3 regions of the Sinobacterium caligoides genome follow, and region 1 is predicted to be linked to each of the others. Evidence: predicted binding sites of a transcription regulator. Region 1 holds the regulator's gene; each other region holds the start of a gene.

Region 1 (10,537 bases):
CGACAAATATAAAATGTCCCGATTGTGGTCGTGACATGCAGATACGTACTGCCAGTACAGGGGTCTTTTTAGGTTGTTCTGGTTATGCGTTGCCGCCAAAAGAGCGCTGTAAGTGTACGATCAACCTGGTTTCTGGTGATGAGGCGGTAAGTACCGAAGTTGATGAAGAGGTTGAGTCGCGTTTGCTGCGCAATAAGCGTCGCTGCAGCATTTGTAACACGGCAATGGAGTCCTACCTCATTGATGAAGAGCGTAAGCTACATGTTTGTGGCAGTAACCCTGATTGCTCTGGTTATGAAATTGAGGCTGGTAGTTTCAAGATAAAAGGCTACGAAGGACCAGTTCTAGAGTGTGATAAGTGTGGCTCAGAAATGCAGCTTAAATCGGGGCGTTTTGGTAAGTACTTCGGCTGTACGAATGATGGCTGTAAGAATACACGCAAGCTACTGCGCAGTGGCGAAGCAGCGCCGCCAAAGATGGATCCTGTGCCTATGCCAGAGCTAACTTGCTTGAAAGTCGACGATACGTATATCTTGCGCGACGGTGCTGCAGGTCTGTTCCTGGCGGCGAGTAAGTTCCCTAAAAACCGTGAGACTCGTGCGCCATTAGTAACGGAGCTGCTGCCGCATAAGAGTGAAATCGACCCTAAGTACGCTTTCTTGATGTCTGCACCGGTAGCTGATCCAGACGGTAATCCAGCGATTGTTCGTTATAGTCGTAAAACCAAGGAGCAATATGTGATGAGCGAAGTTGAGGCGAAAGCCAGCGGCTGGACTGCTTATTATGTCGGTGGAAAGTGGGTTGAGGAGCAAAAGAAGAAGCGTGTTACGAAAAAGAAGGCTGATAAGTAATGCTTACTCGTTAAGCAAGTGCGCGTCCTAATGAAAAAGCCTGCTTTACTGCAGGCTTTTTTTCGAGTTTTTATCGTGTGAATGATGGCCGAATGAGTGTGAGGTGAGTGATGTTGAGAGATGTACAGCGCAGAGGCGCGCAGTTGCTGGGGTATGCTGATCAACAGTTATCAATGTTGGCACAGGCGGATGAGCAGCAGCATTTTGGTTTTTTAGAGGCTGCGACCCATCACTTGTATCAGGCGTGTCGATGCTACTTAGCTGAAGTGGCGATTGCTTACGGTGTCTCTTATGGCGAGTTGTCTGGAGATGGTGCTGTCGAGGAGCTGCTTGCCGTATTTTCAGCAAAGGGCTTGAATAGTGGCGAATTAAACGAGCTACATAGTGCAGATTGGTGGCAGTTGTTGAGGCGCTTACAGTCGAACTCACTGAGGTTGGAGGAGAGGGTTCGCGTTCGACAAAACCCAGCGGTCATTGCGGTGCAGGTGAGTGATGATGCGGGGCTGACGCGATCGAATATCGTTTCAATAAGAAATGAAATGATGTTGTTAATACAGCGACAAAGGAGTGATGCACAGGAATCTTAACCTTGTTTTAGCTCATGTATGCCTTAAAACAGGGGGAGAGCGTGAAATAAATGGTAACTATTGCAGTTGCGCCCTTGTTTCGTGGAATAAGGCGGTGTTATAACTAACAGACCGATTAATTAGAAGAAAAGGTGAGCATGGTGTCATCCTTATTGGAAATTGTTGAGCTTGCCAATGGTGAGATCGTCCTTAGAAGTGCCGATGGCGACAATCGCCCATTAATTAATATTCGTTTTGGCAGTGCCTCGGACCTGGTTTCTTCGGCAGATCGCCTCGAGGTGGCAAAAGCCATGATTCAGGCGGGTATGGCAACTTTTGCTGAAATCGTTGAGAATCAAGAGGAGCAGGCAGATATGCTCACGGCAGATGAGTGCTTTGAAAGCACCGAGACTGAGATGATCTGCGATATGGTTTTACATTAATCAATTACTAAAAGGCATTCATTATCCCTCTTTTTCGGGCTACTGGCCGTCTTAAAGTACGAGTAGGCAGTGGCTATTACCATTATTGGCGGCATAGCAGAGCTGTCTACGGTCTAGCGCACTGTCGTCCTCAATGTTGGCGATCACGGTATTACTTCGGCCATTATTGAGGCAGCGTAGTAAGAGTGCATTGGTTTCTGCTTGTGACTTAGTATTAATAATCAGTATGGGGCGCTGATCGAGGCCAAACTCTTTTAGTTTGCTTCTGTTAAGTGGTGGTGGGTTTATCCAGGTGACCCAGCGACTATCATCGCTACTGCTTAGGTGACTGATGATAGGGAGTAGTAACAGCTCTTGGCAGTGCTTACCTTTGATCGCCAGTTCGGTAATACACTCTGTATAGCCGGCTTGTGTCTCTTGGTTTTCTAGGGCTGCAAATAGGGGCATGTTATCGTCCTTTGCTGGTGGCTTGGTGCAGTCGCAGTGATCCAGTAGCGTGCACCAATCGAATATTAATGACGGCGAATGACGCCTACGCTGATACCTTCAATGGTTACTTCTTGATCTGCTAAATCGACAATGATGGGTTCGAACTCCTCATTCTCAGGAAGAAGCATAAGTTGACGTTTATTTTTTCCGTACTTTAAACGCTTTACTGTGACCTCGTCATCGATGCGAGCGACAACAACTTGCCCCTCTCTGACGTCGCTGGTGCTATGTACTGCCAGTAAGTCACCATCCATAATGCCGATGTTTTTCATGCTTTCGCCTCTGACACGCAATAGGTAGTCAGCAGTGGGGGAGAAAAACTGTTCGGGCATTTTTACATGATCATCAATATTTTGTTCTGCCAAGATTGGGTTGCCTGCAGCGACCTGACCGATAATGGGTAACCCAAGGTCTTCCTCCTGTGCGGTGATGCGAATTCCTCTAGAGGTGCCAGGAATGATCTCTATAGCCCCTTTTTTGGCGAGAGCACGAAGGTGTTCTTCTGCTGCGTTAGCGGATTTAAAGCCAAGCTCTTTGGCGATATCGGCACGTGTCGGTGGCAAGCCGCTATCTCGGATATGTCGCTTGATGAGTGAGAGGACTTCTGCCTGTCTTGCTGTTAGTTTAATCATGGCGCCTATCTGTTTGTTTATACAGTTGCTGTAACTATATACAGTATATTCTTGAGGCGCAACAAGACTGACTAATTTGTTCGTTATTTATTCATAGGTCATTGAATAGATTTTCATAAGTGATCGATTGAAGAGGGTCCTCACCTAGGTTCATCGTAGTCGTTGAGTCCTCGGCATACCCTTGCTCCTTTTCAACTTCGTAAGGGGCGGTCCAGTCTTCTGGCGCGGCGATTTGCTGTAGGTTGTCTTGTAGCCAGCTATCTATATCGTACTCACCGATTTCGCCGTCTATGTATTGGATTTCGATGCTAGAGCTGATGTCGTCTAAGGCAACGACCTCAAAGATAGCGCCTTCTTCTGCCTTATACCATTGACCGATTTTTGCGATTTGCGTTGCCATTTCAATTCTCCCAACAAATGCAATGTTGCAAAGTTTGTGTTGTGGAGGCTATGTTATGAGCTTGTTATTTTAAGCCGTCAAGTGATGTCGTGTAGAATTACGCGATACAGCACTGAAGTTGGAGGCTAATAAAGCTATTATTGTTTTCGTATAGTCTTATTAAATCAAGGGGTAGAAGGTGGAGGGTAATATTTTTCAGCGTATAGAGATGTGGCTTCCTGAGTGGCTAAAGGGGCCAATATTATTATTGCTTGGTGCGTTTGTTTTCGCGTTTGTAGTGAGCTGGATGGCTCGTATACTAATTCGACGTTTGCAGGCACAGCTACTTAAAAACAATCGGCAGTGGGATGACTTGTTGTTGTCGGCGATGCGGGGGCCTACTTCAGCGTTTATTTGGTTGTTTGTGGGAAGTTGGACGGCTCAGAGGTTATTGCCAGCAGTGAATGATGAAGAGCTGCAGCCTTTGATCATGTTTAAAGATATTGCCTTCATCTGCATATTGGCGTGGCTGTTAGTGCGCTTTGTACGGCTGGCGGAAACGCTGTTTGAGTCTCGTGGTGGGCTAATCAACCTCGATGCAGCGGCGATTCACACCATTGGTAAGTTGTTGAGAATAATAATTGTGCTGATTGTAGTGCTGATTTGTATCCAGCGACTTGGCTATAGTATCTCGGGAATCTTGGCTGTGGGTAGTATCGGCGGTATCGCGATTAGTTTTGCGGCTAAGGATTTGCTGGCTAACTTCTTCGGGGGGTTGATGGTGTATTTGGATCGCCCCTTTGCTATTGGTGATTGGGTTCGTTCGCCGGATACTGAAATGGAGGGGACGGTAGAGCATATTGGTTGGCGTACGACACGAATTCGCACTTTTGATCAGCGCCCGCTCTATGTGCCTAACTCGGTCTTTGCCAATGTTGCTGTTGAAAACCCCTCGCGTATGCTGAATCGGCGTATCTATGAGACGGTGGGGGTTCGCTATAATGATATTAAGGCGCTTGAGTTTATTGTACGTGATGTCAGGCAGATGCTAGAGAATCATCCGGATATTGACATGCGTAAGACGCTGATTGTTAACTTCAATAGCTTCGGTGCCTCGTCACTCGACTTCTTCGTTTATACCTTTACCAAGACCACGAACTGGGTTTTGTTTCACGAGATTAAGCAGGATGTATTGCTTAAGATTGCGGCCATTATCGAGCAACACGGTGCTGATATTGCCTACCCAACTACAACGTTGAAGCTTGAGGATATAGTGACGGCGGCCTCCGAAGAGGCCGAGAGCTAGCTGTTTTCTGCGGCATTGTTTTCTGATGGGGTGTGTCTGGTAATCTTGATCAGCATGCCCATCATCGGATGGTCAATATAGTGCAGCTCATTACTGCGCATTTTGATGTTGTCGTCGAGGTGGATTGTGCTGCTGAGGGCGTCATCAATAGGTGCGGGCAGAAGAGGGTGGTTTACGATGAACTCATCGCCAGGCTGTTGAGGGTAAAGCGCGCTGAACTGCTGGGTATTATCTGCTAGGGAGGCGGTCGATGTCTCGTCGAACTCGCTAAGCCATACATCTGCGCTGACATCGAGAAAACGATTAAGTTGAATATTTAGTGCGCCTTCGATGCTGCTATCTTTACCGTGCTTCATGCCCTGTTGAAAGACCACAGCCGGAGATGTTTCGCCATCGATAAAGGGCATTATCCACGCCTCATGAAAGACCACGTCGTATTGCCCTTTTCGCTTTAGAGCTAAGCCCTCGGCGGCGAGTGAGTGTTTGGCTTTGCTGAGGTATGGATAGCTTTTTGTTGTCGAGTCTTTTTGGTTGAGCGCGGCTGCTGTGTTGATTGCCACGCTGTGTGCAGGGCTCGTGGTTGAGTCGGCGGGCGATTGGCTGCTTACTATTTTATGGGGGGGCGTGGGCGCGTTGAGTAGGATGCTGTTGGCCGGTGGGTTGAAGTCAATGTGTTGTGGCCACTGCTCTTGTGCCTCTTCAGGCACTGTCGCGTTATTCTTAAACAGGATGACCTCTACTTGGTACCAGCGTGTATTGTTGTTTTTGACCGCGATGCTGGATTCGTCGGCTTCTTGGCCGTAACTCAGGTTGCAGGCAATAAGCGTGAGTGCCGCAAAGATGCGGGTGACGATGTTGGTGGGGGAAAAGCTTGTGGGTAATACTCGACAGCAAAACATAGTACACCTATATAATTTCTCTTATTAGGTGTACTACTTTATCAGGCTGGTAGGCTTATAGCATTAGCCTTTTGTTAGAAAGCTAACTGATTGATGAGTTTTTGAACGTTGTCGAAGCGTTGTTCAACATCTTCCATTTTTTGTTTGAAGCGAAGTGTGGTTGCGCCTTCGAGCTGATATCGACTGGGCTGGGTTTGCACAAGAGTGACGATTTTCATGGGCTCGATTGTGGTGTTTGCTGAGAAGATAAGGCGACCGCTACTGGGGCCAGCTTCTAGCTTTTGAATGCCCAGTGGTTCGATCAGTAGGCGTAGCTCTGTGAGTCTAAACAAGTTCTTTACTTGTTGTGGCAGCAGGCCAAATCGGTCAATCATTTCTACCTGTAGATCTTTTAATTGCTCAGAGGTTTTGGCGCCACTGATGCGCTTGTAAAGAATGAGGCGGCCGTGTACGTCAGGCAGGTAATCGTTGGGGATGAGTGCTGCCAACTTGAGGTCGACCTCGGCGCCTTGGTTGAGCGCCTTCTCGATATTGGGGGTCTTACCTTGCTTGATGGCGTCAATTGCCTCTTCAAGCATTTCCATATAGAGCGAAAAGCCAACGGTTTGAATTTGTCCGCTCTGTTCATCACCCAATAGCTCGCCAGCGCCACGAATTTCCATGTCGTGGGTGGCGAGGGTAAAGCCTGAGCCGAGGTCCTGGGCCTCCGCTATCGCTTCGAGGCGCTTAATGGCGTCTTTACTCAGGGCCTTAGGGTTTGGGGTGAGCAGGTAGGCGTAGGCTTGGTGGTGTGAGCGACCGACACGGCCACGTAACTGATGAAGCTGGGCGAGGCCAAATTTATCTGCGCGATCAATGATGATGGTGTTGGCAGAGGGGATATCGATACCGGTTTCAATGATGGTCGTGCAGACGAAGACGTTATAGCGTTTGTGATAGAAGTCGCTCATTACCTGTTCGAGCTCTCTCTCGCGCATTTGGCCGTGGCCTATGGCAACGCGGGCCTCTGGGATCAGCTCTTCAATATCGCGTGCAGCCTTTTCGATATTCTTGACTTCGTTGTGCAGATAGTAGACCTGCCCTCCACGAAGCAGTTCACGTAAAATCGCTTCCTTGATGGTGGGATCTTGCTTTTCCTGCACAAAGGTCTTTACCGAAAGGCGTTTGGCGGGCGGAGTGGCGATGATCGATAGGTCGCGCATCCCGGACATAGCCATGTTGAGGGTACGAGGGATAGGCGTGGCGGTCATTGTCAAGATATCGACCTGGGCACGTAGTGATTTAAGGGTCTCTTTCTGTTTGACACCGAAACGGTGTTCTTCGTCGATGATTAAAAGCCCTAGGTCTTTGTACTTTATTTCGTTTTGGATGAGTTTGTGGGTGCCGATGATAATGTCGATGCTGCCATCAGCCAGTTTGGCGATGACTTTCTTTTGTTCGCTAGCCGTTTTGAAGCGAGAAATGACTTCGATGTTAACGGGCCAGTCGGCAAAACGATCGCAGAAAGATTCATAGTGTTGTTGGGCGAGTAGCGTTGTTGGTACCAGAATGGCGACTTGTTTACCTGCTTCGGCGGCGATGAAGGCAGCGCGCATAGCGACTTCGGTCTTGCCGAAGCCGACATCACCACAGATCAGTCGATCCATCGGTGTGTTGGCGCGCAAGTCGCTACGGACGGCAATGATAGCCTGCTCTTGATCGGGTGTTTCCTCGAAAGGGAAACCGGCGGAAAAGAGGCGATAGTTTTCGTCGCTGGCGGCCAGTGATTGGCCGCGGCGAGCGGCTCTACGGGCGTAGATATCGAGTAACTCGGCAGCGACATCGTGTATCTGTTCGATAGCTTTGCGCTTGGCCTTTTGCCACTGCTCGTTGCCGAGTCTGTGTAGTGGTGCGTGCTCATCGTCGCTGCCGCTATAACGGCTAATGAGGTGTAGTGATGATACCGGTACATAGAGTTTGGTGTCATTGGCATAGCTAAGAGCTAAGAATTCTACCTCTTGCCCACCTACACCGATGCTCTCCAGTCCTAGGTAGCGACCAACACCGTGGTCGAGGTGGACGACCGGGGCGCCAACTTTGAGTTCGTTGAGGTTGCGAATGACGGCTTCGGTGTTGTCCTGTACCTTCTTGCGGCGACGGCTTTGCATTACCCGTTGGCCGAACAGCGAGGCCTCTGTGATGACACAGATATCAGCTTCTTCGAAAATCACACTCTGTTGTAGCGGGGCAATAATAATGCCGTGGCCCTGGCCGTCTAAGAAGCTCTGCCAGTCGTTATACGTCAGCGGTTGTAGCTGGTGTTTACCTAGCTGTTCCAGCATGGCCTCTCTGCGGCCGGCGCTCTCGCAACAAAAGAGAGCTCGGCCGCTAAAGCCGGCTAGCTGATCTTTAAGCGCGAGGTAGGGGTCGCTAGTCGGACTAATGCTGAGTTCAGGGAAGGGGCTGATAGGCAGGTTGAGCCTGCCGCTGCTCGTTTTAATGCGCTCGCTCGATAGGGTTATCTGAGGATGTTGCTTGAGTTCAGCGAACAGCTCCTCAATCGGGCAGAACATAACGTGCGGCGGAACGATAGGGTTTCTGGCGTCAATGGAACGTGCCTCGTAACGTTCGCAAACGTCGCCCCAAAATGTTTCGCCAGCTTGCAGGCTGTCTTGTTGTAGCAGCGTGAGGCTGTCTTTGGGTAAGTAGTTAAGTAGTGTCTGCGTCTGCTCAAAAAATAGTGGCAGGTAATACTCGATGCCGGCCGGTGCCATGCCTTGGCTGACATCTTTGAATGTCGCCGAGTCGCGGGAGTCCTTGAAGGTCTCGAACCATTGGTCTTTGAATAGGCGGATACCGGCTTTATCGAGGGGGAACTCTCGTGCCGGAAGGAGCTTGATCTCCTGTACCTTGCCGATGGTGCGCTGGCTTTCAATATCGAAGCTGCGCAAGGTCTCGATTTCGTCATCAAACAGGTCGATGCGGTAGGGTGTCTTGCTCCCCATGGGGAAAATGTCGATGACGGCGCCGCGCAGTGCGAATTCGCCGTGCTCGTAGACCGTATCGACGCAGCGGTAGCCTGATTGTTCAAGCTTGAGGCGGTAGCTGTCGATATCAAGGGTGTCGCCTACGCTGTGCACAAGTGAGTTGGCATCGATATAACTGGAGGGGGCGAGACGATGCATTAGTGTCGAGATGGGGGTAATCAATACTCCGCGACGCTGATGAGGAAGTTGGTAGAGGGCCTGCAGGCGCTCAGAGATTATGTCTTGGTGTGGCGAGAAGCTGTCGTAGGGTAGGGTCTCCCAGTCGGGAAAGTGGATGACTGGGATGTCTTTGTCATCAGCGAGATAAAATTGAACCTCTTCCTCTAGTCGATTGGCCTCACTGGTGTTGCTAGTGAGTAGTAGTATCAATCCCGAATGGTTGCGGGCAGTCTCGGCGATAGCCAGTGCCTGACCTGCGCCGAGTAGGTTACCCCACTGAATTTTATTACCTTTTATCGTACGTTGAAGAGCGCTGAAAACCTCGGCCACGAGTAATCCTATATATAGACGAAAATGAAGCACCGTGCTGTTGCATGCTAATCAGCCGGCGAGTGGTTGGTCGCGGGCAGCTATTGTACCTAACTCTGCTGAAGAGTTCAGGCGAAACCCTTACAGGGCGCTTTTTAGGTGATTAATAGTCGTGGGTGGTGAAAATTCGTACATCGTTACGTGAAATACCTAGCTTAATCACCTAAGTGTCTTGCGAAGAGAGCAATATATCACCATAATACGCAAAATTTTTTAACCAAAATCTTTAACCTATTTAGGGTAGTTCGCCGTGACAGATAGAAAACGAGAAAGACCAAGCGATTATTTCGCTGACTGGAAAGAGCGTGAAGTCCTTGCAGAACGTATGATTCCGCTCATTGGTAAGCTCTATCGTGAATGTAACGTCAAAACATACATTTATGGTCAGTCGCTATCAAATATCTCGGTTCTCGATATTATGAAGGCACACCGTGTCGTTCGTGAGGTTGAAGAGAATGAACTTTCTGAGTTTGAAACCTACCCAGTTATCGAGGCTCTCTCGAAACTTGACCTAGGTACTGCTCACGTCGATGCAGGTCGTATCGCGGTGCGCTACGAGGAAATTAAGGGGTCCGGTGTTAGTATTGATGACTATGTCAAAGAACAGGTGGCTGACTTAATCGGTGAATCTCATGATGAGTCAGACCGCCGTGACGTTGTGCTCTATGGCTTCGGTCGTATTGGTCGCTTGATGGCGCGTTTGTTGGTTGAAAAGTCTGGCGGCGGTAATGCATTACGTCTACGGGCTATCGTTGTGCGTGATGGTGGTGCTGAAAATGATCTGGCCAAGCGAGCGAGCCTGCTAGAACGCGACTCGGTCCACGGCCCTTTCAAAGGGACCATTCGTGTCGACGAAGAGCGACAGTCTATTGTTGCCAATGGTAATGAAATTCGTGTGATCTACTCTAATGCCCCGGATAGCATTGACTACACAGATTACGGCATCAGTAATGCTATCGTGGTTGATAACACTGGTAAGTGGCGTGATCGTGAAGGCCTGTCTCTGCATCTTCGCGCTAACGGCGTAGGTAAGGTGATACTAACTGCCCCGGGTAAGGGGGACCTCAAAAACGTTGTTTTCGGTATCAATAGTGAAGATATATTGCCAGAAGACACCATTATCTCAGCGGCTTCATGTACAACTAACGCAATTGCACCACCGTTGAAGGCTCTTGACGATGAATATGGCGTTGAGATGGGGCACGTTGAGACGGTACATGCTTATACTAACGACCAGAACCTGATTGATAACTATCATAAAGGTCCACGTCGCGGTCGAAGCGCTGCTCTGAACATGGTTATTACAGAGACTGGTGCAGCGACTGCCGTTGGTAAAGTATTACCTAAGATGATCGGTCGCTTGAGTGGTAATGCGATCCGCGTACCGACTCCTAACGTGTCTCTTGCCATCCTTAAGT
Region 2 (10,537 bases), on a different contig from region 1:
TGCCATCGAACAGCGGTGCCGGTGCTGACTGCCAGCTCTTGAGACGATCACGCATCTCGATGACGAGGCGCTCCGCTGTCTTTTTGCCGACACCGGGCAGTTTCACCAGCGCCGCAGCATCGCCTCGCTGTACCAACTTCACGAATTCCTCGGCCCCCATCCCGGAGAGGATCGCCAGACCCAGTTTAGGGCCAACACCGCTGACCTTGATCAGCGTGCGAAACAACTCGCGTTCATTCCTCTCGGCAAAACCGTACAGACTCTGGCTGTTCTCGCTGACACTAAAGTGGGTATAGAGTGTCACCTCTTCACCCAGCGCCGGCAGTTTGAACAGCGTACTCAGCGGCACATGCAACTCATAGCCCACCCCCATCACATCCACTACCAGTTCCGGTGCCTGGCGCTCGATTAAAACTCCGCGAATCCTACCGATCATCATACTTTCCAATTGGGTAAATTTGAGCGTATTGGCTACTGCCCCGCCCATCAGCTTAACTTAGCCGGCCGCGGCGATACTTGCGCATAGAACCGGCCATCGCCACCAGGCTAGCGTTGCTGTGGGCAAAACACAGGGCCGCCGCCAACGCATCGGCAGCATCTTCACTCGGCGCCGCCGGTAACTTCAACAACAACTTCACCATGTGCTGCACCTGCGCCTTATCGGCTGCACCACTGCCCACGACCGACTGTTTAATCTGTCGCGCCGAGTACTCTGCCACCGGCAAACTCTGATTGACCGCGGCAACAATAGCCGCCCCTCGTGCCTGACCCAGCTTCAGTGCTGAGCTCGCGTTCTTACCCATAAACACCTGTTCTATCGACAGCTGTTGTGGGCAATACTGCTCAATCAACTCGGTAATACTATCGAAGATAATCTTCAATCGCTCCGACAAGTCGGCCTCAGGCAAGCGGATAATGCCGCTGGTGATGTATTCATGACGGCCCGCAACACTGCTAATGATACCAAAACCGGTTTTTCTCGAGCCGGGATCAATACCGAGGATAATCGCCATAACGGTCTCACCTGTTAAAAACTACTGGTTATTATGACAGTAGTTTTAGGGATTGCCAGCCCCTTGATCAGCAAACAGCAGAAATCTCGTGCGTCAACACCGTCATTCTTGTGCACAAACAAAAACACCGCCCTAGGCGGTGTTTTTCAGTATCTGGCGTTCGCTGGCTATTCCGTTGGCTCTGGCGCATCCGGCACCTTCAGCGCCGAGCGAACCGGGAACGGCATCACCTTGCTGTGCTGTGCTGTAGCGTCACTCACCTTGCTGACGCCTTCTTTCTCGACCTCATCGATACGAATAATGTTGTGCATCGGCAGGTAACTGCGCTTGACACCGGCGAAGTCATCACGAAGCTTATCGCCCTCTTGGTCGCCACCGGGCTCAAAGATGAACTCCTCGACCTCGACAAAACCATACAGATCGCTCTGAAATATCGCGCGCGCGTAGAGCTCGATTATTTGCTCGTGATTGAGAAAAACTACTTTATAAACAGGGGATGAGGCCATCGGTGCAACCATAAACGAGGGGTGAAACAAATTTCTTGCGCCGCTCCTGAAAGGAACAGCCCCCAATAGTAGCACACTATGACAATAAAATAGGCTGATTTAGCCCTTAAAGGGCTGGTATAATGGGGGCCTCTATGAAAATACAACGCGCAGCCACCTTGGCTTGCTTTCGTTTTAAGGTATCAAGATGTCCGAGACAGTGAAGAAGCTCTTTATTAAGACCCACGGTTGCCAGATGAATGAGTACGATTCTGCACGTATGAGCGACCTACTGGGTGAGAGCCATCAGTTGGAGGTCACCGACAACGAGGCCGAAGCCGACGTACTGCTGCTCAACACCTGCTCTATCCGCGAGAAAGCGCAGGAGAAGGTATTTCACCAGCTCGGTCGCTGGAAGAATCTTAAAACCAATAATCCCGACCTCGTCATCGGCGTCGGCGGCTGCGTCGCCTCACAGGAAGGCGAAGCCATCAGCAAACGCGCCCCCTTTGTCGACGTCATCTTCGGCCCACAGACGCTGCATCGTCTTCCAGAGATGATCGACGCCTCGAAACAGAATCTCAACAAAAGTGCCGTCATCGACATCAGCTTCCCTGAGATCGAGAAGTTTGACCGCCTGCCTGACCCCAAGGTCGAAGGGCCCTCCGCCTTTGTCTCGATCATGGAGGGTTGCTCGAAGTACTGCACCTTCTGCGTCGTTCCTTACACCCGCGGCGAAGAAGTCAGCCGCCCCTTCGATGACGTCATCGCAGAAATTGCTGTGCTCGCCAGCAAGGGCGTACGTGAGGTCAATCTGCTGGGCCAGAACGTCAATGCCTACCGTGGCGAGAATCATGAGGGCGAGATCATCGACTTCGCCGAGCTGATCACCTTTGTCGCCGCCATCGACGGCATCGACCGCATTCGCTATACCACCAGCCACCCGACCGAGTTCTCCGACGCCTTGATCGACGTCTACGCCACCGTCCCCGAGCTGGTCAGCCACCTACACTTACCGGTACAGAGCGGCTCCGACCGTGTCCTAGCGCTAATGAAGCGCAACCATATGGTGCTTGAGTATAAGTCGAAGATCCGTCGCCTGCGCAAGATTCGCCCCGATCTATCAATGTCCTCTGACTTTATCATCGGCTTCCCCGGTGAGACCGACAAAGACTTCCAAGACACCATGGACCTCATCGCCGAGATCGGCTTCGACATGTCCTTCAGTTTCATCTACAGCGCCCGCCCCGGTACCCCCGCGGCCGACCTAAAAGATGAACTACCCATGAGCGAGAAGAAGCAACGTCTTGCCATCCTGCAGGCACGCATCAACCAGCAGGCGATGGATATCAGCCGCAAGATGGTCGGCAGCAAACAGACCCTACTGGTCACCGGCGTCTCGAAGAAAGATCCCGGCGAACTGCAGGGGCGCACCGAAAACAACCGCGTCGTGAACTTCAAGGCCGACGATCACAGCATCATCGGTAAATTCGTCGACGTCGTCATTGGCGACGCTTACGCCAACTCGCTACGCGGCGAAATGCTAGGCACACCGGCTCGCTAGCGGTCGTACGCCCTCTAATAAAATCATCTGGGTTCCGCTGCGCGGCTCGATTGCCTGCGCAGCCTACACAACCCGAGGCCAATAGATATTGAATACTTTTACCAGCACCGAAAAACGTCTCTCTCTCGAGCCTAACAACCCACATACGCTCGCCAACCTTTGCGGCCAGCTCGACGAAAACCTACGGCAGATCGAGCAGCGGCTCGAAGTACGCATCCACAACCGCAGCAACCAATTCTCGCTGCACGGCGGCCCGAGCCAGGTGCGTATCGCCAGTCAGCTACTGAAACACCTCTACAAAGAAGCCAAGCAGGGCCAAGAGATTACCCCCGAACTGGTACACCTGTTTTTACAGGAGGCAAATCGAGACGCCATCGTCGACGATTTCGACGACGAGCTGCACGCCAACGAAGTCGTGGTTAAAACTAAGAAGCTGATCGTTAAGCCTCGCGGCGACAATCAACAGAACTACATCAAGCGCATCGCCGACAACGATATCAACTTCGGTGTTGGCCCCGCGGGGACCGGTAAGACCTTCCTCGCCGTTGCCGCCGCGGCGCAGGCTCTCGAACAGGATGAGGTACGCCGTATTATGTTGGTGCGCCCCGCCGTCGAGGCCGGCGAGAAGCTCGGCTTCCTACCCGGCGATCTCGCCCAAAAAATCGACCCGTACCTGCGCCCACTGTACGACGCGCTGTACGAGATGCTGGGCTTCGAGAAAGTCGCCAAGCTAATCGAGAATAACGTCATCGAGATCGCGCCACTGGCCTTCATGCGCGGTCGCACACTGAACAACGCCTATATTATTCTCGACGAAAGCCAGAACACCACGCGCGAGCAGATGAAGATGTTCCTCACGCGAATTGGCTTTGGCTCAACGGCCATCATCACCGGCGACATCACCCAGATCGACCTGCCAGGTGGCGCCAACTCTGGCCTCAAGCATGCTATCGAAGTGCTGAGCGGCGTCAAGGGCATCAGCTTCACTCACTTTGACAGTAAAGATGTGGTGCGACACCCTCTGGTTCAGCGTATCGTCGAAGCCTACGATCATCACGAGGAAGCGTAGCGATGAGCCTGGATATTGATCTGCAGATTGCTGTCGACAGCGCCTGCCCGAGCGAGGCGCAATTCGAGCGCTGGGTCACCGCCGCCATTGCCGATCGCCGCGCCGAGGCTGAGCTCAGCCTGAGGATTACCGACAGCGCCGAGGTACAAGAGCTCAACCGCAGCTACCGCCAGCAGGACAAGCCCACCAACGTCTTGTCTTTCCCCGCCGACTTACCACCGGAGCTCAACATCCCACTGCTCGGCGATATCATCATCAGCGCCGAAGTCGTCGATTGCGAGGCTCAGCAACAAGGCAAACTGGCGGAGGCACACTGGGCCCACATGGTGGTGCACGGCACGTTGCACCTCCTAGGCTACGACCATATCGACGATGATGAAGCAGAGGAAATGGAGGCGCTCGAGACTGAGATACTGACCTCGATGGGCTACCCGGCCCCCTACGACCAAGAGTAGAGTGCGAAGCCGCTAGCTTTCACACGCCGATCGTTTTACCATCAACCCATTATCAACAACCTTATATTTTCATACACACGACGCGAGAATTAGACAAAACGAATGAGCGAAGATCGATCTAGCAACGATCCAGAAGTCAAATCCTGGATCGGAAAACTTACAGATATATTTTCTCCCGAAGCAAAAAACAGCGATGATCTACGTGAGCAGATTCGTTCGGCCGAACAGAATGAGATTATCGATGCCGACGCCCTGAGTATCATCGAAGGCGCGATGGAGGTCTCCAAGCAACAAGTACGAGACATCCTCATCCCCAGCACGCAGATGGTGTCGATTCAAGTTGATACGCCGTTCAAAGAGGCACTGAAAACCATTATTCAGTCCTCTCACTCCCGTTTTCCTGTATTTGGCGAGGATCGCGACGACATTCTCGGTATTCTGCTGGCCAAGGACTTGCTGCCACAGCTGCTCGAACGCAACGAGGAATTCTCCCTCAAAAGCATTCTTCGCCCCGTCAATATCGTGCCTGAGAGCAAACGTCTCAACATCTTACTGCGCGAGTTCCGCGAGAATCGCAGTCACATGGCCGTCGTTATCGACGAGTACGGCTGCGTCGGCGGCCTTGTCACCATCGAAGACGTACTCGAACAGATCGTCGGCGATATTGAAGACGAATTCGATGTGGAGGAGGTCGACAACATCCGCACCATTTCGCCCACCCTCTACAGCGTCGAGGCACTCACCAGTATCGAAGACTTCAACGATGCTTTTGGCTGCCAGTTCAGCGAAGAGGAGTTCGACACCATCGGCGGTATCGTCAGCCAGGGCTTCGGTCGCGTGCCGGAGAACGGCGAGAGCATCGACATCGACGGCTTTTTCTTCACCATCAGTCATGCCGACAGCCGTCGCATCAAAACGCTCTCAGTTACCCCTCCACAGAGCGAAAACGAGGAAGTTTCAACGGATTAAAAGCCGTTGAAGCCACTGCGCCCGCCGGCGTCAACAGCCACTTAGACGAGTCTCCATGTTGCAGAAAATTATCGCTGTTATCCGCGCCGAGGGCCCGCTAGGGCATCTACTTGCCTTCCTCTCCGGCGCGCTGCTGACACTCTCCTTCGCCCCCTTCAATCTCTGGCCCTGTGCCGTGCTCGGTGTCGCCGCCTTCATTGTCAGCCTCGACAAGGTCAGTCTACGTGCTGGCCTATGGCGCAGTTTCTATTTTGGCCTTGGTTTATTGCTAACAGGTGCCTCCTGGGTCTATGTCAGCATCCACGAGTACGGCCCCGCGCCGGCTCCTTTGGCCGCTCTCTTCACTCTATTATTCTGTGCCACCTGTGCCATTTTTTACCTCGTTCCTGGCTATATTCAGCTGCGCTGGGGACGTGGGAAGCTGCTAGGTACCCTCCTACTCTTCCCACTCAGTTTTGTCTTGGGTGAATGGCTAAGAAGCTGGGTACTCACCGGTTTTCCCTGGCTCTTCCTTGGCTATGCCCATCTTGAAACCGCACTAGCCGGTTGGGTGCCCATCGGCGCTGTCTGGGCAGCCTCACTAGCCACCGCGCTGACCGCCAGCAGCATCGCCTGCGTGGTACTCGATCGTCGCACGGCCAGTAAAGTTGCCGCCATCGGCTGTATCAGTCTCGTCTGGGGCGGTGGCTACTGGCTCAACCAGATCGATTGGACAGAGCCCAGCGGCAGGACACTCAGTGTGGCGATGATTCAACCAAATATCGCTCAAGAGCTAAAATGGAAGCCAGAACAACTCCAACCGACACTCGCGCTACTCGCTAATGACAGCCAAGCCGTCTGGGGACACGACCTGGTTATCTGGCCAGAGGCCGCTGTGCCGATGCTTTACCAACGCGCGACCAGCTTCATGACCGTAATGAACAAACAGGCGACCGAACATCACTCAACGCTGATCACCGGTATCCCCTATGCCCGCCGGATTAAAGAGGACGGCCAGTCCGTCACCGCCTACTACAACAGCATCATCGCTAGCGGCCAGCAGCAGAGTGAGTATTTTAAACAGCGACTGGTACCCTTTGGCGAATATATCCCGTTTGAATCGCTGCTGCGCGGCCTCATTAAATTCTTCAACATGCCCATGTCGGATTTTCGCGCCGGTAGCAGCCAGCAGGGTCTACTGCACACGGACAAAGCAGAATTACTTCCATTAATCTGCTACGAAGTTGTCTACCCCGACCTTACCCGTCATCACGCCGCCGCCAGTGACTTACTACTAACCATCAGCAACGACGCTTGGTTTGGTGACTCGATCGGCCCCCTACAACATTTACAGATGGCGCAAATGCGCGCACTGGAAAGTGGTCGCTGGATGATCCGCGCCACCAACGACGGCATCTCTGCAATCATTGATGCTCGTGGTCGCATCGTCAAGCAGAGCGACCGCTTCCGTCACCAGACCCTCACCGGCGAGGTACCGTTGATGCAAGGCAAGACTCCCTGGAGCCAGTAGCCTGCTGAAAGCCTGAAAGCAGTAGCCATGTATGCTATGGCTGCGGTATCCTAACCAACAAATTTTATCCTCCCGCAACCTGCGGCATAGCGAAAGAAACGGTACGATGGAAGAGCAATATTCTCCAAAAAAACTCGAAGCAAAGTCCCAGCAATACTGGGTTGAAAACAAGTGCTTCGAAGTCGACAAAGATGACAGTAAAGAAAAATACTACTGTCTGGCCATGTTCCCCTACCCCAGCGGCAAACTGCACATGGGGCACGTGCGCAACTACACCATCACCGACGTCATCACTCGCTACCAGCGCATGCTGGGTAAGAATGTGTTGCAACCTATGGGCTGGGACGCCTTCGGCCTCCCCGCCGAAAATGCCGCGACCAACCACAACACCGCCCCAGCCAAGTGGACCGATGAAAACATCGCCTACATGAAGCAGCAGCTCAACAGCCTGGGCTTCGGCTATGACTGGAGCCGCGAGCTCGCCACCTGTAAACCAGATTACTACCGTTGGGAGCAGTGGTTCTTTACCCGCCTCTACGAGAAGGGCATGGTCTACAAAAAGATGGCAACCGTTAACTGGGACCCTATCGATCAGACCGTACTCGCCAATGAGCAGGTCGTCGATGGTCGCGGCTGGCGTTCCGGCGCCCTGGTCGAGCGCAAAGAAATCCCTCAGTGGTTTATCAAAATCACCGACTACGCCGATGAGCTATTAAACGACCTCGAACAGCTCGACGAGTGGCCCGAGCAAGTCAAGCAGATGCAGCGCAACTGGATTGGCAAGAGCCGCGGCATCACCATGAACTTCGCCTTAAAGCAGCCTCTCGCCGATGTCGCCGATAGCTTCGATGTTTATACCACTCGCCCAGATACGATTCAGGGCGTCACCTACGTCAGCCTGGCCGCCGAACACCCCATCGCCCTCAAGCTGGCGGAAGACAACGCTGCGTTAGCCAGTTTCATCGCCGAATGTAAAAAGCAATCTGTCTCCGAAGCCGACATGTCGGTGATGGAAAAGAAAGGCATGGACACCGGTCTCAAGGCGCTGCACCCGATTACCGGTGCAGAAGTTTCAATCTGGATAGCCAACTATGTGCTCATGGATTACGGTTCCGGTGCCGTCATGGCCGTACCCGCCCACGATCAGCGTGACTACGAGTTTGCCAAGACCTATGGGCTACCGATCACCCAGGTCATCAAGCCGGCCAATGACGAGCCGATTGATTTAGCGACCAGCGCTTTCACCGAGAAGGGCATTCTCGTCAACTCAGGCGCCTTCGACGGCATGGACTTCGAGACCGCCTTCGAAGCCATTAGCCGCGAACTAGCCAGTAGCGACAAGGGAGAGACAACCACCAACTACCGCTTGCGTGACTGGGGTGTCAGCCGTCAACGCTACTGGGGCACACCGATCCCTATCCTAAACCTGCCCGAGGGTGGCGAAATCGCCGTTCCCGCTGATCGTCTGCCTATCTTGCTACCGACCGACGTGGTCATGGACGGCGTCAACTCGCCAATCAAGTCCGATCTCCAGTGGCGTAAAACCGAATACAATGGTCAGCCCGCCGAGCACGAGACAGACACCTTCGACACCTTTATGGAGTCCAGCTGGTACTACGCCCGCTTCACCTGCAAAGATGTCGATAACATGATGCTCGACAGCGATCAAGCCAACTACTGGCTACCCGTTGATCAATACGTCGGCGGCATCGAACACGCTATCCTACACCTGCTCTACGCGCGCTTTTTCCACAAGTTGATGCGTGATGAGGGGCTATTGAATAGCGATGAGCCATTCAAACGCTTACTTTGTCAGGGCATGGTACTCGCCGAAACATACTACCGTGAACTCGATAATGGCGGTAAGCGCTGGTTTGCACCGACAGATGTCGACGTGGTGCGTGACGACAAGGGGCGTATCGTTAGTGCGACACTAAAGAGTGACGGCGAGCCCGTGATCGCCGGCGGTGTCACCAAGATGTCCAAGTCGAAGAACAACGGCATCGACCCACAACAGGCCGTCGACAAGTACGGTGCCGATACCGTGCGTCTATTTACGATGTTTGCCGCGCCACCTGAGCAGACACTCGAGTGGTCAGACTCCGCGGTAGAGGGCTCGAACCGCTTCATCAAGCGCGTCTGGCGCTTAGTGCACGCCCATACCCAGCAACCAGCTGTATCATTGGATATAGCAAAGCTCAACGACAAACAGCAGGCGTTACGCCGTAAGACGCACCAGACCATCCAGAAAGTCGGTGATGATTACGGGCGTCGACAAACTTTCAATACCGCCATCGCTGCCACCATGGAGCTGGTCAACGAAACCAACAAACTCAAAGAAGATGGCGAGCAAAACAGCGCCGTCATTCGCGAGGCTTTGGAAGCGATCACGCTACTGCTATCACCGATCACGCCACACCTCTGCCACGAGTTATGGTCAGCCCTAGGGCATGACGGTGCTGCTATTGACGCACTCTGGCCCAGCGTTGACGAGTCTGCACTCGTACAGTCAAGCATTCAACTGATCGTACAGGTCAATGGTAAGCTGCGCGCTAAACTAAAAGTCAGCGCAGAAGCCGACAAGGAACAGCTCGAAGCCGCAGCGCTTGCCGACCAGGGTGTGCAAAAATTCCTCGAGGAAAAGACCGTACGCAAAATCATCGTAATACCCGGCAAGCTGGTTAATATTGTCGCCAACTAACGCTGTGGGGGCTTAACCGCCCCCCTGTTAGATAGGCTAACGGTGGTGAGCCCCGCTCGGCACCGTCGTTAACTCGATGTTAAGCTCAGAATAGTTTATCTGACCCCTTGTATTAACCATGATTTTTTTTAAACTCATAGACAACTGCTCTCCCACCCCAAGGCCCACAGACCATGCAGAACACTTCGCTTCGCCACCTATCTCCCAGCCGCCTACTGTGCCTAGTCACACTCTTTATCGGCCTGGTCGGCTGCGGTTTTCAGCTGCGTGGTGAGTTGAATATTGCCGAGCCGGTCAAGCATCTGCATCTCACAGGCAAGACTTCTAACCCCTTTACTAGCCGTGTTCGTCAACGCTTCCCCCTCTACGACATCCATATCGCAGCCAACACCGACCCGCAGGCCTATGAGCTGTCATTCCTCGAGGTAGAGGAAGATACACGCAGCCTCAGCTACGACGCCCTGGCCCGCACCAGCGAATACGAACTCAGCATAGAGGTCGAATTCACACTGCTCGACAATCAAGGCAACACTCTGATTCCACCACGTAAACTCTATGGTGAGAAGACCTATAACAGTAACCCAAACAATGTCATTGCCTCTGACAACGAGGAAGAGCTACTGTGGAAAGACCTACGCGTACAGGTCGCCAACGCCCTACTCAACCAGCTCGCGACTATCGATCCTAACAAGCTAGAGCAACTCAAAGAGGCTCAAGCAGCCGCCGAAGCTAAGCAGGAAGAGCTCGACCGTCATGCGATTCCGCCCACAG
Region 3 (10,537 bases), on a different contig from region 1:
GCAGGACTACGAGCTCAACTGGGATCTACACGCCATCACCAACCGCGACGAGGCCATCGACTTCTTACGACGCTTCGAAAATAAGCTGTGCATTTACTCGAGCTTTGTCAATATTATCTATAGCAGCTATCAGTTTCTGATTCCCGACAATGCTAACTATGAGATTTCCGTACTGCCGAGTCAAATCGCCCATCACGATAACTTTCATCGTATCCCCAAGGAGGCGGTCGTCGATACCGGCATCTTCCTCTATCCCGGCGAATGCTCCGGCGACAGCGGCCTATTCATCAAGATTCCCTGCCCCTTGGGCTTAGTTAGCAGTCGTGAAATGCCCTTCAAGGCGGGACTATTAGACGTCATCAAACAGTTTCAGGCCCGCGACGAGATCTTCTTACCGATAGTTATCAAAGGCAGTCTCCGTGAATACGAGAGTCGCGTACCCTCGCTGCACCTGCACACCATCGACCTAAAACAACTCTCCCACCTGTCTGAGCTAGAGCTTGAGAGCCTGCAACGAGTCGTCGTCGACAACCTGATGAAAATCTTTAAAGACAACTAGAGGGACACTCGCCAGCTTAGCTGGCCGAGCGCCTGCCGTTTAATTAATCCTCGACGCCTTCAATCAACGCCGTCTGTTGCACCAGACGAATAAACTCGGCACGATAGCCGGCGATATCATCGCCGCGCCCCTGCTGCGCCAGCTGCTCAATCGCCGCATAAGCGAAATCACCGAGGTATTTATCGCAGCATAGCCGTTCTGCATAGGCAGCCACAGCTGCCGCAAAATTGAAATCAACACTGCCTACAGTTTCCGTCTGCACTCGCAGCGGGAAGCTAACAAGGCGACTCTGGCTCTGCCCCGGTAACTTATAACGCAGCTTCATCAAACCGTACTCTGTCGCAGATGCCTGCGACGACTCGGCCTCACCTTTTGCATAGTGCAGCGCTGGCAACCAAGGCTGCTTTGCCCCCGTCAGCGTCAATTCATAAATTGCCGTCACGGTATGACCCGCACCGATCTCTCCGGCATCGACTTTGTCGTTATTAAAGTCCTCATTGGCCAGCATACGATTCTGGTAGCCAATTAAACGGTACTCAGTCACTTGCTGTGGATTAAACTCCAGCTGAATTTTGACATCGCTTGCGACTGTCTGCAGCGTCGCCCCCAGTTGCTCGACCAAGACCTTGCGCGCCTCTAACAGGGTGTCGATGTAAGCCGCATTGCCATTACCCCAATTAGATATCTGCTCCATCATCTGATCGTTATAATTACCGCGACCGAAGCCCAGCACGGTCAGCTCCACCCCCTGCTTAGCCTGTCGCTGCACCAGTTCACGCAACTCATCGGTACCACTGACACCGACGTTGAAATCACCATCGGTAGCGAGGATCACCCGGTTATTGCCGCCTTCGATAAACGCCTGTTGCGCCAGGCGATAAGCCTGTCTCAAGCCCTCACCACCGTTGGTCGAGCCACCGGCACTGAGCTGCTCGAGGGCCCCGACAATCGTCGCCCGCTCATTCGCCCTCGTCGGTTCCAGCACCACCCCCGCGGCACCGGCATAGACGACAATCGCTACCCGGTCCTGGTCATCGAGCTGGGTCAACAACATCTTCAGCGAGCGGCGCACCAACGGCAGCCGATCGGGGCTGTTCATAGACCCAGAAACGTCCAATAAAAACACTAAGTTACTCGGCTTATGCACAAGCTCTACAGCACTGCTATCAAGCGCCAACATCAGCAGCTGACGATCACTATTCCAGGGACTCTTCGCCACTTCGTAGGACAGCTTAAACGGGCTAGCTGCCGACGCCTTAGCAGACTGACTAAAGCCATAAGTGAAGTAGTTAATAAACTCCTCTGCGCGCACAGCCCCCTTTGGCGGTAAGCGGCCATTGACGACGAAACGTCTCACATTGGCATAGCTGGCCGTATCGACATCGATACTAAACGTGGTCAATGGCGCCTCTGCGACGCTGTGCACTCGACTACTCTCGGCCTTAGCGTAGCGATCGCCCGCCAATTCGGGCGACTGATACTGTACTGGCATGACACCGATCCTCGGCTTCGCCTTGAACATTGGCGCCGCCCCTATCGACTCTCTCGCCTCATCGGCCTGAGCGCTAAGTTTCGCAGGCAGCGGCCGCGCGCTGTAGTCAACGGCATTGTTACGCTCGTCGGCAGCCTGTTCACTGCCACAGCCGCCAAGTAGGCTGGTCGCCGCCGCCAGGCACAGAACCGAGACCAGTGTTGATAAGGGGGGTAAAGCCGGGCCTATTTTCATCATCGTATCCTTCTCGTGGTAGTTTGCTGTGATAACGACAACAATACATTGCCGCCTTTAGGGGCATCAGGTAAGATCCGCGACAGATTGGTCTTCCGCTTTACGTAAAATAATGCTAACCGCCGAGCCTTTGACCCTGCCGCGCTGCTGTAGCAGCGCCCGTAAACGCTCAACAAACGTGACGTTGCTAGCCATTAATCGTGAGTGTTTTGGCGCGATCAAACAGAGAAATGCGCTTTTTAAAAAAGCATTATTATGCCGCCATCACTAGGCTAGACGGACACGCGGCAAAGATTTTACGCATTGCTAGCACGTCCCGACAAAAAATCAACGTTTGCTGACTTATTTATCCTCGGCATTGATGCATGCCGTCATGGTCGAGCTAGCTTCGATGCTATAATCTGGCCACTTTTTTGATCAACTCGATTGAGCCAGCACACTCAAGCTCGAGCACCCCCCGGTATCTTTAACGATGACTAACGATGATCAGACCACCAACGACAACTCGACCAGCCGCGAACAGCCTACGGGCTCGATAAGACGCTTCCGCTCCATCCACAAAAGCCCGGTGATGGTTATCTTCCTGGCGGCCTGCGTGGGTATTATTGCCGGCCTACTCTGCACCCTACTCGATATCGGCATCCATCATGTCGCCCTCGTGAGACAGGAGTGGGTCGCCACAGCTGGCGGCACCAATATTGTTACTGTCATCCTTGTTTGCCTCTCTAGCGCCATACTCGCCTGCGCAGGCTTCTATTGTGTCCACCGCTTCGCTCCCGAAGCCTCCGGTTCCGGTATCCCCGAGATCGAAGGGGCCCTCGACGGCGTACGCAAACTACGCTGGTGGCGAGTCATTCCCGTTAAATTCTTTGGCGGTATCGGCACCATCGGCGCAGGCATGGTATTAGGACGCGAAGGACCATCAGTACAGATTGGCGGCAGCGTCGGGCGCATGCTCTGCGATATCTTCCGCATAGAAAACGACGAGAGTGTACACACCCTCGTCGCCTCCGGTGCCGCCGCTGGCTTGGCAGCTGCCTTCAACGCCCCCCTGGCCGGCGTAATGTTTGTCGTCGAAGAGATGCGGCCGCAGTTCCGTTATAACCTCGTCTCGGTGCGCTCGGTCATCATTGCCGCCATCATGGCAACAATTACCTATCGAGTCCTGCGCGGCCAAGATGCGATGATCACCCTGCCGGTCTACCATGCCGCACCGATCTCTTCGTTAGTCTTATTCCTCATCCTCGGCCTTATTTTTGGCCTCTTCGGCGTCGTCTTCAACCGCCTCGTCGTCCTTTCCATGGACGCCTTTCTCGCCTTCCACAACAACAAACTAAAGCGCTTTCTACTGATCGGCGCTAGCCTCGGTGGCTTCTTTGGTTTGATGCTGATGCTCTTCCCCGAGCTCAGTGGCGAGGGCGTCAGTCTCATTCCCCAGACCGTCAGCGGCGGCTTTAGCCTGTCGATGTTATTATTTCTCTTTGTCGCCCGCCTGGCCGTCACCTTGCTCTGCTTTGGCTCCGGCGCCACCGGCGGTGTATTTGCACCGATGCTAGCCTTGGGCACGTTATTAGGCACCTGTTTTGGCGTCATCTGCACCCACCTGTTCCCTGGCTTAGAGCTAAACCCCGGCATGTTTGCCATCGCCGGCATGGGCGCTCTGTTCGCAGCGACGGTGAGAGCTCCCATCACCGGCATCCTGCTGGTGATCGAGCTAACCCATAACTACGACCTTATTTTGCCGTTGCTGATCACCACCCTCGGTGCCACCATGATGGCGCAGGCACTCGGCGGCAAGCCGATCTACAGCCAACTACTACGCCGCACCATGGCACAGCAGCAGCAAGAGCAGAAAGAACAGCAAGAACAGCAGCAACAACAACAACAACAACAACAACAACAGTAGAGCACAGGCATTATCCCTGCAGTACAGCTGTGCAGTGCAGTGACTCAAGCTAACCATGCCGTAATACGCATATAGCGCTGTTCGCTGTACATCGCCGCTGGCTGTAGGTGGTCGTAAGGACAACAACAATACATTGCCGCGCTGCCAACAATTCGGTAATCTCGACCCTAGATTGGTCTCCCTAATTAAGCTCTGGTCATGCCATGCCCTCTCTCTTTAACAAGGTCAATCGCCTCAAGGCCATCCCCTGGACATGGGACAAGTTCCTCTGCGAGCTCGATCTAATCTATCCTGCTGGTATTGACGAAAAAACGCTAAAGGCCCACTACAAACAGCCGCACAGAGCCAGCACTCAAACGATTATAGAGGCTATCGAGACGCTGCATCGGCGGTACTTTCCCAGCCCTTTTAGCCCCCACAGTGAAGCCCTATTGCGTCTGTATAACAGCCTTGCCGTTGACGAGGAGAACGGCGACACCGAGGCTATGCGTATCGTGCTCAAGCGACTGATCGAGCAACGCGACTGGCAGCAGCCCCTCGACCGCATTCGTCTGCACTGGATCCTGGCCAACAGCTACTTCGATCTGATCCCCTGCCATCGTGATAGACGCCGCCATCAAGCCCTTGAGTACTGCCAACAGCAAGCTATCAGCCACTACCAACAGGCAATCACTATCGCTCGACAACATCCCGATACCCTGCAGCAGCTGGGGCCGACAAACCTGTTCAAGCTGCAGCAAAACGTCCTCGCCTGCTACCTCAACGCGCTAGAAAAAACACAGCGCAGCGATGGCCGGCAGCTGGCCAGCTATCTAGAGCAAAGCGACTTCTTCGCCAGCAGCCGGCAGCTGCTGCGGCAAGAGCCCTTCCAGTGGAATGTCAGTCGCAACGCCCTGCGCTTTGCCTCGATGCTGAAAGATGCAAAACAGTGTGAATTTTTTTATCATCACCTCACCGAGCACTGTGCTTTTTTCCTCGATCCACACTACCGCCCACTCAACACCCAATCCCTTGCCGAAAGCCCGGCCTTCGCCTGGGCACTGCAACAACAGTCACAGAAAAAGTAACGGACACCTAGATGAAAAAAATTATCACTCTCCTATTCACACTGATCGTCGCCAGCAGCCTCATTAGCTGCGCCAAAAAGGACACTCAGCCTCCCGTTCCGACAGCCAAGCCAGCGGCGCAAGATTCATCCGTCGAGGCGCACAAGAATAAGCCAAAAGCATTATCAAAAGAGAGGCAGGAAGAGTATTCGCAGCCCGACGAAACCATCAACGAAGCCGCACCAAACGAAGACGATATGGAACGACTGGATTAAATTAACGCCTCGTGTATTGAGGTGATAAGGTGAAGTTTATCCCTCAACCATTTCGCTTTTAAACAACCCCGCATGGCCGCCCCAGCCCTTCCCTCATAGACTGACAAATTCGTTGACAGCAACGTAGACGGAATAATCACCACGACCGTATCGTCGACAGGGGCACAGATAATGAAATCAAAAAAAATCAACATCGATATCGATGCGATAGAAAAAAACTGGTGCGAAGACGACTTCTACCGCATCTTTTACAATATTCTCAACGCCGGCATTCCTCCCTTCGAGCGCTATGTCATCAAGACCATGCGCGAGGTCCGTGACGACCCCCGACTCGATGATGAACCTCGTATCCGCGAGCTCGTCGATATCTTTGTACGCCAAGAAATCGAACACACAAAGATGCACATTCCGGTCAACAGAAAGATCGGTCTCGATAAAATAAAAGCGGGGAAATTCACCGAAAAGATCACCCGCTTTATTCAGCGTCGCACGCCGCTCTATGTCTCGGTGGCCTCCTGCGCCTTCATTGAATTTGTCGGTTTTGGCTTCTTCAAAAGTCATATCGACAAAGATGTACTGTACAGCAGCGGCATGCACGAGGAGATGGCCAAACTGTGGAAGTGGCATACCGCAGAGGAGCTCGAACACTCCTTCGTCAAACTCAAGGTCATCAACCACATCAACAACGCCTACTGGTTAAAACTGTGGGGCATGATCGAGGGCGTTATTGTCGCCCACCTCTTCGTCACCGTACTTATTCCGGAGATCGTCTGGCAGGACGCAAAGGCACAGAACAAGCGTTTCTTGCCTCACCTGTGGATGTTCTTTAAGGGGCTCGCCAAGACCGAATGGGGGGTCAATCGCCATTCCGTCGGCCAGTATTTCCGCAAGGACTTCGACCCGGAAATTAAACAGCCCTGGGTCGCCGAAGTGGTCGAGAAATGGGTGGCCGAGAGTGGTGCCCGCTAAAGCGCCACTAACGCACCACAGGCAGGTCGCTCCAGCGCGTCGTATAAGCAGGCGACAGATGTGCCTGGCGCATCCGCCAGCTGGGGTCACAGCCCTGGCCGGCAAAAAATACCCGCGACTTACCGCTGGCGTTAATACGATCGATCGTCGTCATCAACGCTTGGCTCTGCGGCTCGCTGCCACTGACAAACAAGTCCTGCTGCTGGCCCCGCTGTGGATAAAGGTCTGTCAGCATCACCCCCGCCTTACTGTAGTCATAGCCCTGCCGCCACAGCCGCTGCAACAACATCACCGTCAGCGCCATCAAATCACGGGTATCACTGCTCGGCACCGATAACGAGGCGCTGGCGCTGTTCGCATAGCCTCGCCCCACACCACCAAAGCTGCTGGTGCGCATAAACACCGTCACCATCTTGGCGCTCAACGCCTCGCCACGCAGCCGCTCCGCCGCCCTCGCCAGATAGTGACATAGCGCCGTCTTCATCGCTGCCTGGGTGCTGATTTTGCGGGCAAAAGAGCGTGAACAGATAATCTGCTGACGCGGGCTCGGCAGGTCTTCTAGGGGCTGACAGGACTCACCGTTGAGTTCACAGACGGTGCGCGCCAGCTGTACCGAATAGCGCTGGCGGATATCCGTTACATCGGCCTCGGCCAGCTGCAGTGCCGTCTCAATACCCTCCACCAATAGTCGCTCACGCAGTCGTCGCCCCACCCCCCAGACCTCGCCCACCGGCATCAACGCCAGCAGACGACGGCGCCGCCGAGGATCACTGAGGTCAACCACACCGCCAGTAGCTGGGTACTGCTTAGCGGCCTGATTGGCCAGCTTTGCCAACGTCTTGCTCGGCGCGATGCCCACGCAAACCGTCAGCCCGATACAGCGCTGTACCGTCTGCCGCAATTCTCGGCCAAAATCCTCCAACGCCCTCACCGCCGCCACCCCCGTCAGGTCGACAAAGGCCTCATCGATCGAGTAGACATCAACCGCTGGCGCCAGCTGCTCCAGCGTCTGCATCACCCGCGCCGACAGATCGGCATAGAGCGCATAATTCGAGGAGAAGGTGACAATGCGGTGACGGCGAATTTGCTCGCGCAGCTGAAACACCGGTACCGCCATGCCGATGCCCAACGCCTTTGCCTCCTTGGAGCGTGACACCACACAGCCGTCATTATTCGATAACACTAGCACCGGCGCATGCCGTAAATCCGGCCGGAATAGCTGCTCACAGGCGACGTAAAAGTTATTGCAGTCGACCAGCGCAAAGACTCGACTCACCGCTCGACTCGCAGATTGCGTACGACGCTGCTGACCACGCCAAAGATATCCAACTCGACCCCCTCCGGCACTACAATCGCTGGGTAATCGGGGTTGCAGGCCAACAGCTGTGGCCGTGGCCTCAACGCCAGCTGCTTGACGGTCAGCTCACCGTCAAAGCCGGCAATCACAATATCACCGTGGCGCGCAGTCAGCGAGCGATCGACGACCAGCATATCGCCGCAGAAGATCCCCGCCCCGGTCATCGAGTCCCCCTGTACGCGCACAAAATAGGTCGCCGCCGGATGCGTCACACACAACTCATTGAGATCCAGCGTCTGCTCTACGTAGTCCTGTGCCGGCGACGGGAAGCCCGCCGACACCCGCTCGAGAAAGAACGGTATGTCGCAGCGCCGCTGCGCACGATAGAGCCCACTGTATGCTACGACCATGATCACCCACCCACAAAAAAATACTGTACAAAAAAACAGTATATCAGCGTTTGTGTGCAATGTGCCAACCGTCCAATCATCCCTGCTATCATTTCCACACTCACTACGACACTCACCACGACACTCACACGACAGTCACACGACAGTCACACGACAGTCATTACTGTAATAACGACTCATCCCCTGCCTCGCTGTTATCCCGCAGCACTATCATCACCTCATCGGTTTGCTTACACTAGCGGCACTTTTAATCTCGTCACAGGTGAACCATCGTGAGCCACGCTATTGTCATCCTCACCGGTGCCGGCATCTCCGCCGAATCCGGCCTACAAACCTTCCGCGCCGCCGACGGCCTGTGGGAGAATCATCGCATCGAGGACGTTGCGACGCCGGAGGGGTTTGCCAAGGACCCGTTAAAAGTACAGGCGTTCTACAACACACGCAGGCAGCAGCTGCTCTCCGACGAAGTGAGCGCCAACCCAGCGCACTATGCTCTGGCTAAGCTGGAGCGCGAATTCCCCGGCGAAGTCCTTATCGTCACGCAAAATATCGACGACCTACACGAGCGCGCCGGCAGCCAGAATGTGCTGCATATGCATGGCGAACTACTGCAGATGCGCTGTGTCGAGAGCGGCCAAGTCTTCCCTGTTCACGACGACATCACCGCCGAACAGCGCTGCGCCTGCTGTCAGAAGGCGGGCACCCTGCGCCCCAATATTGTCTGGTTTGGTGAGATGCCGCTAGGCATGAGCAAGATCGAGCAGGCCATCCAGCGCTGCGACCACTTTGTTGCCATCGGCACCAGCGGCCACGTCTACCCCGCCGCCGGCTTCGTCGCCGAAGCCAACAGCAGCGGCGCCCACAGCCTAGAGATTAATCTCGAGCCCTCACTAGTGAACTCGGCATTCCAACAGACGCTGATCGGCAAGGCGAGCGTACGGGTACCTGAGTGGGTAGAACAGCAACTCAGTGGCCTCAAATAGGAAACCAGCATGTTAAAGATCACCCTCTATAGCGCCGACAAGTGCCCACACTGTAAGAGCGCCAAGGCCTTTCTCAAGCAGCGTAAACTGGCCTTCGTCGAGCTCAACGTCGACCGTAACCGGCGTGCCGCCAAGGAGCTACAGCGCCTCGGTGCCCGCGGCCTGCCCTTCATCGTCATCGGCCAGCAAAGCCTGTCCGGCTTCGACGTGAAGAAACTCGAGCGCATGATTGCCAGCCAGCAGCGCTAGCTGGCATCGACGCTAATCGGTCAGTAGGTCGTAGAGAAAGGCTTCCGCTTGTCGGTAGCGCTGTAGATGCGGGTAGTCGGCATTGTTCACCCAGTGTTGGTTGATGTTGAATAACACCCCGGTACAGGCGACGGCGAGTAGCTCACTGGAATAGTGACGAGTCAACTCGCCGCTCTGCTGCCCGGCACTGATCCAGCGCTGAAAATAGCGCTTATATTCTCGGAATGCGTTTGAGCGACTGTCCGGCCCGTGCAGCGAAAACTCATAGGCCGTCGCCACCTTGTAGGTGCGCCGCTCAAACTCGCCATAGCCTTCACGGCGAGCAATCGCACTGTCGACAACGTGCTGCAGGCGCTGACGAAAACGCGGGTATTGTTGCTCGGCCTCGCTGTATTCACGCCTCAACGTTAGTTGCGCCTGCTCGGCAACGACGGCACAGAGCACCGCCTCCTTGCAGGGAAAATAGGCATAAAACGTCCGCCGGGCAATATCGGCCCGCTCGCAGAGTTGCTGAATACTAATGTCGTCCAGTTCGCGCTCGGCAAACAACGCCAGCGTCGCCTGCACGATACGCTGCCGCACCTCCTGCTGCCGCCGTGCTCGTCGACTCGTCATGACACACTCCCCGCCGGCGGCGTCATATGCTTACTGAGCAGTGCCAACATCATGCGGCGAAACTCATCATAATTGTCTACCCGCTGAGACGACAAAGCGGCAATGTCGGCGCCGGCCGGTAACTGTAAATACTTCAGCGCATCATCCTGAGCAATCCCCGTCTCGATGCCCTTGGTAAACTCACCCAACACCTCGGCGGAATAACAGCCGTCTAACTCGCCCGAGCGTGCCGCCGCACCGAACAGATGCTCGCTGCGCGCCTGGATCATGGTGCGCACCACCGCAGCCGACTCCTCGTCCATCTTATAGGTCGCCTGTAGGCCGTAGATCAACAGATTCCAATGCAGCCAGCCCCAGCGCTCCGCGTCTCGCATGCCATAGCGACAAAAAAGATCGAATCTCTCCATCAGGCCCTGGGCCTGCCGCTCAGCATCGGCGCTGTTCTGGCCGTCGAGGGCGACAATATGGCGCAGGGTCAGTTCCATATAGGGTTGGTCGAGGC

What was found. Region 1 encodes LexA, which represses DNA repair genes until DNA is damaged. Its sites were predicted from a motif close to ACTGTNTNTANANACAGT; they were not measured.
Region 2: a site for LexA is predicted at 1,037-1,054, ahead of ruvC (crossover junction endodeoxyribonuclease RuvC). Genes of this name have one in related genera too.
Region 3: a site for LexA is predicted at 8,211-8,228, ahead of umuD (translesion error-prone DNA polymerase V autoproteolytic subunit). Genes of this name have one in related genera too.

Annotation. Positions count from the first base shown of each region.
Region 1 is NZ_RKHR01000005.1:487,353-497,889, reverse strand. Features, by position in the region: gene topA (type I DNA topoisomerase) at 1-851, shown strand, start outside; gene EDC56_RS14510 (hypothetical protein) at 962-1,438, shown strand; gene EDC56_RS14505 (hypothetical protein) at 1,576-1,860, shown strand; gene EDC56_RS14500 (SulA-like leucine-rich domain-containing protein) at 1,912-2,307, opposite strand; gene lexA (transcriptional repressor LexA) at 2,373-2,981, opposite strand; gene EDC56_RS14490 (DUF6763 family protein) at 3,073-3,381, opposite strand; gene EDC56_RS14485 (mechanosensitive ion channel family protein) at 3,668-4,666, shown strand; gene EDC56_RS14480 (CsiV family protein) at 4,663-5,565, opposite strand; gene mfd (transcription-repair coupling factor) at 5,640-9,080, opposite strand; gene EDC56_RS14470 (glyceraldehyde-3-phosphate dehydrogenase) at 9,370-10,537, shown strand, end outside.
Region 2 is NZ_RKHR01000007.1:134,377-144,913, forward strand. Features, by position in the region: gene ruvA (Holliday junction branch migration protein RuvA) at 1-436, opposite strand, end outside; gene ruvC (crossover junction endodeoxyribonuclease RuvC) at 492-1,013, opposite strand; gene EDC56_RS17040 (DUF1820 family protein) at 1,181-1,519, opposite strand; gene miaB (tRNA (N6-isopentenyl adenosine(37)-C2)-methylthiotransferase MiaB) at 1,707-3,062, shown strand; gene EDC56_RS17050 (PhoH family protein) at 3,151-4,131, shown strand; gene ybeY (rRNA maturation RNase YbeY) at 4,134-4,586, shown strand; gene EDC56_RS17060 (CorC family transporter) at 4,689-5,555, shown strand; gene lnt (apolipoprotein N-acyltransferase) at 5,611-7,065, shown strand; gene leuS (leucine--tRNA ligase) at 7,172-9,766, shown strand; gene EDC56_RS17075 (LPS-assembly lipoprotein LptE) at 9,940-10,537, shown strand, end outside.
Region 3 is NZ_RKHR01000008.1:89,462-99,998, forward strand. Features, by position in the region: gene EDC56_RS17800 (hypothetical protein) at 1-559, shown strand, start outside; gene EDC56_RS17805 (vWA domain-containing protein) at 603-2,288, opposite strand; gene EDC56_RS20005 (hypothetical protein) at 2,352-2,480, opposite strand; gene clcA (H(+)/Cl(-) exchange transporter ClcA) at 2,758-4,191, shown strand; gene EDC56_RS17815 (hypothetical protein) at 4,395-5,258, shown strand; gene EDC56_RS17820 (hypothetical protein) at 5,270-5,512, shown strand; gene EDC56_RS17825 (metal-dependent hydrolase) at 5,684-6,481, shown strand; gene umuC (translesion error-prone DNA polymerase V subunit UmuC) at 6,489-7,757, opposite strand; gene umuD (translesion error-prone DNA polymerase V autoproteolytic subunit) at 7,754-8,188, opposite strand; gene cobB (Sir2 family NAD+-dependent deacetylase) at 8,461-9,171, shown strand; gene EDC56_RS17845 (glutaredoxin family protein) at 9,181-9,420, shown strand; gene EDC56_RS17850 (TetR/AcrR family transcriptional regulator) at 9,433-10,035, opposite strand; gene EDC56_RS17855 (TetR/AcrR family transcriptional regulator) at 10,032-10,537, opposite strand, start outside.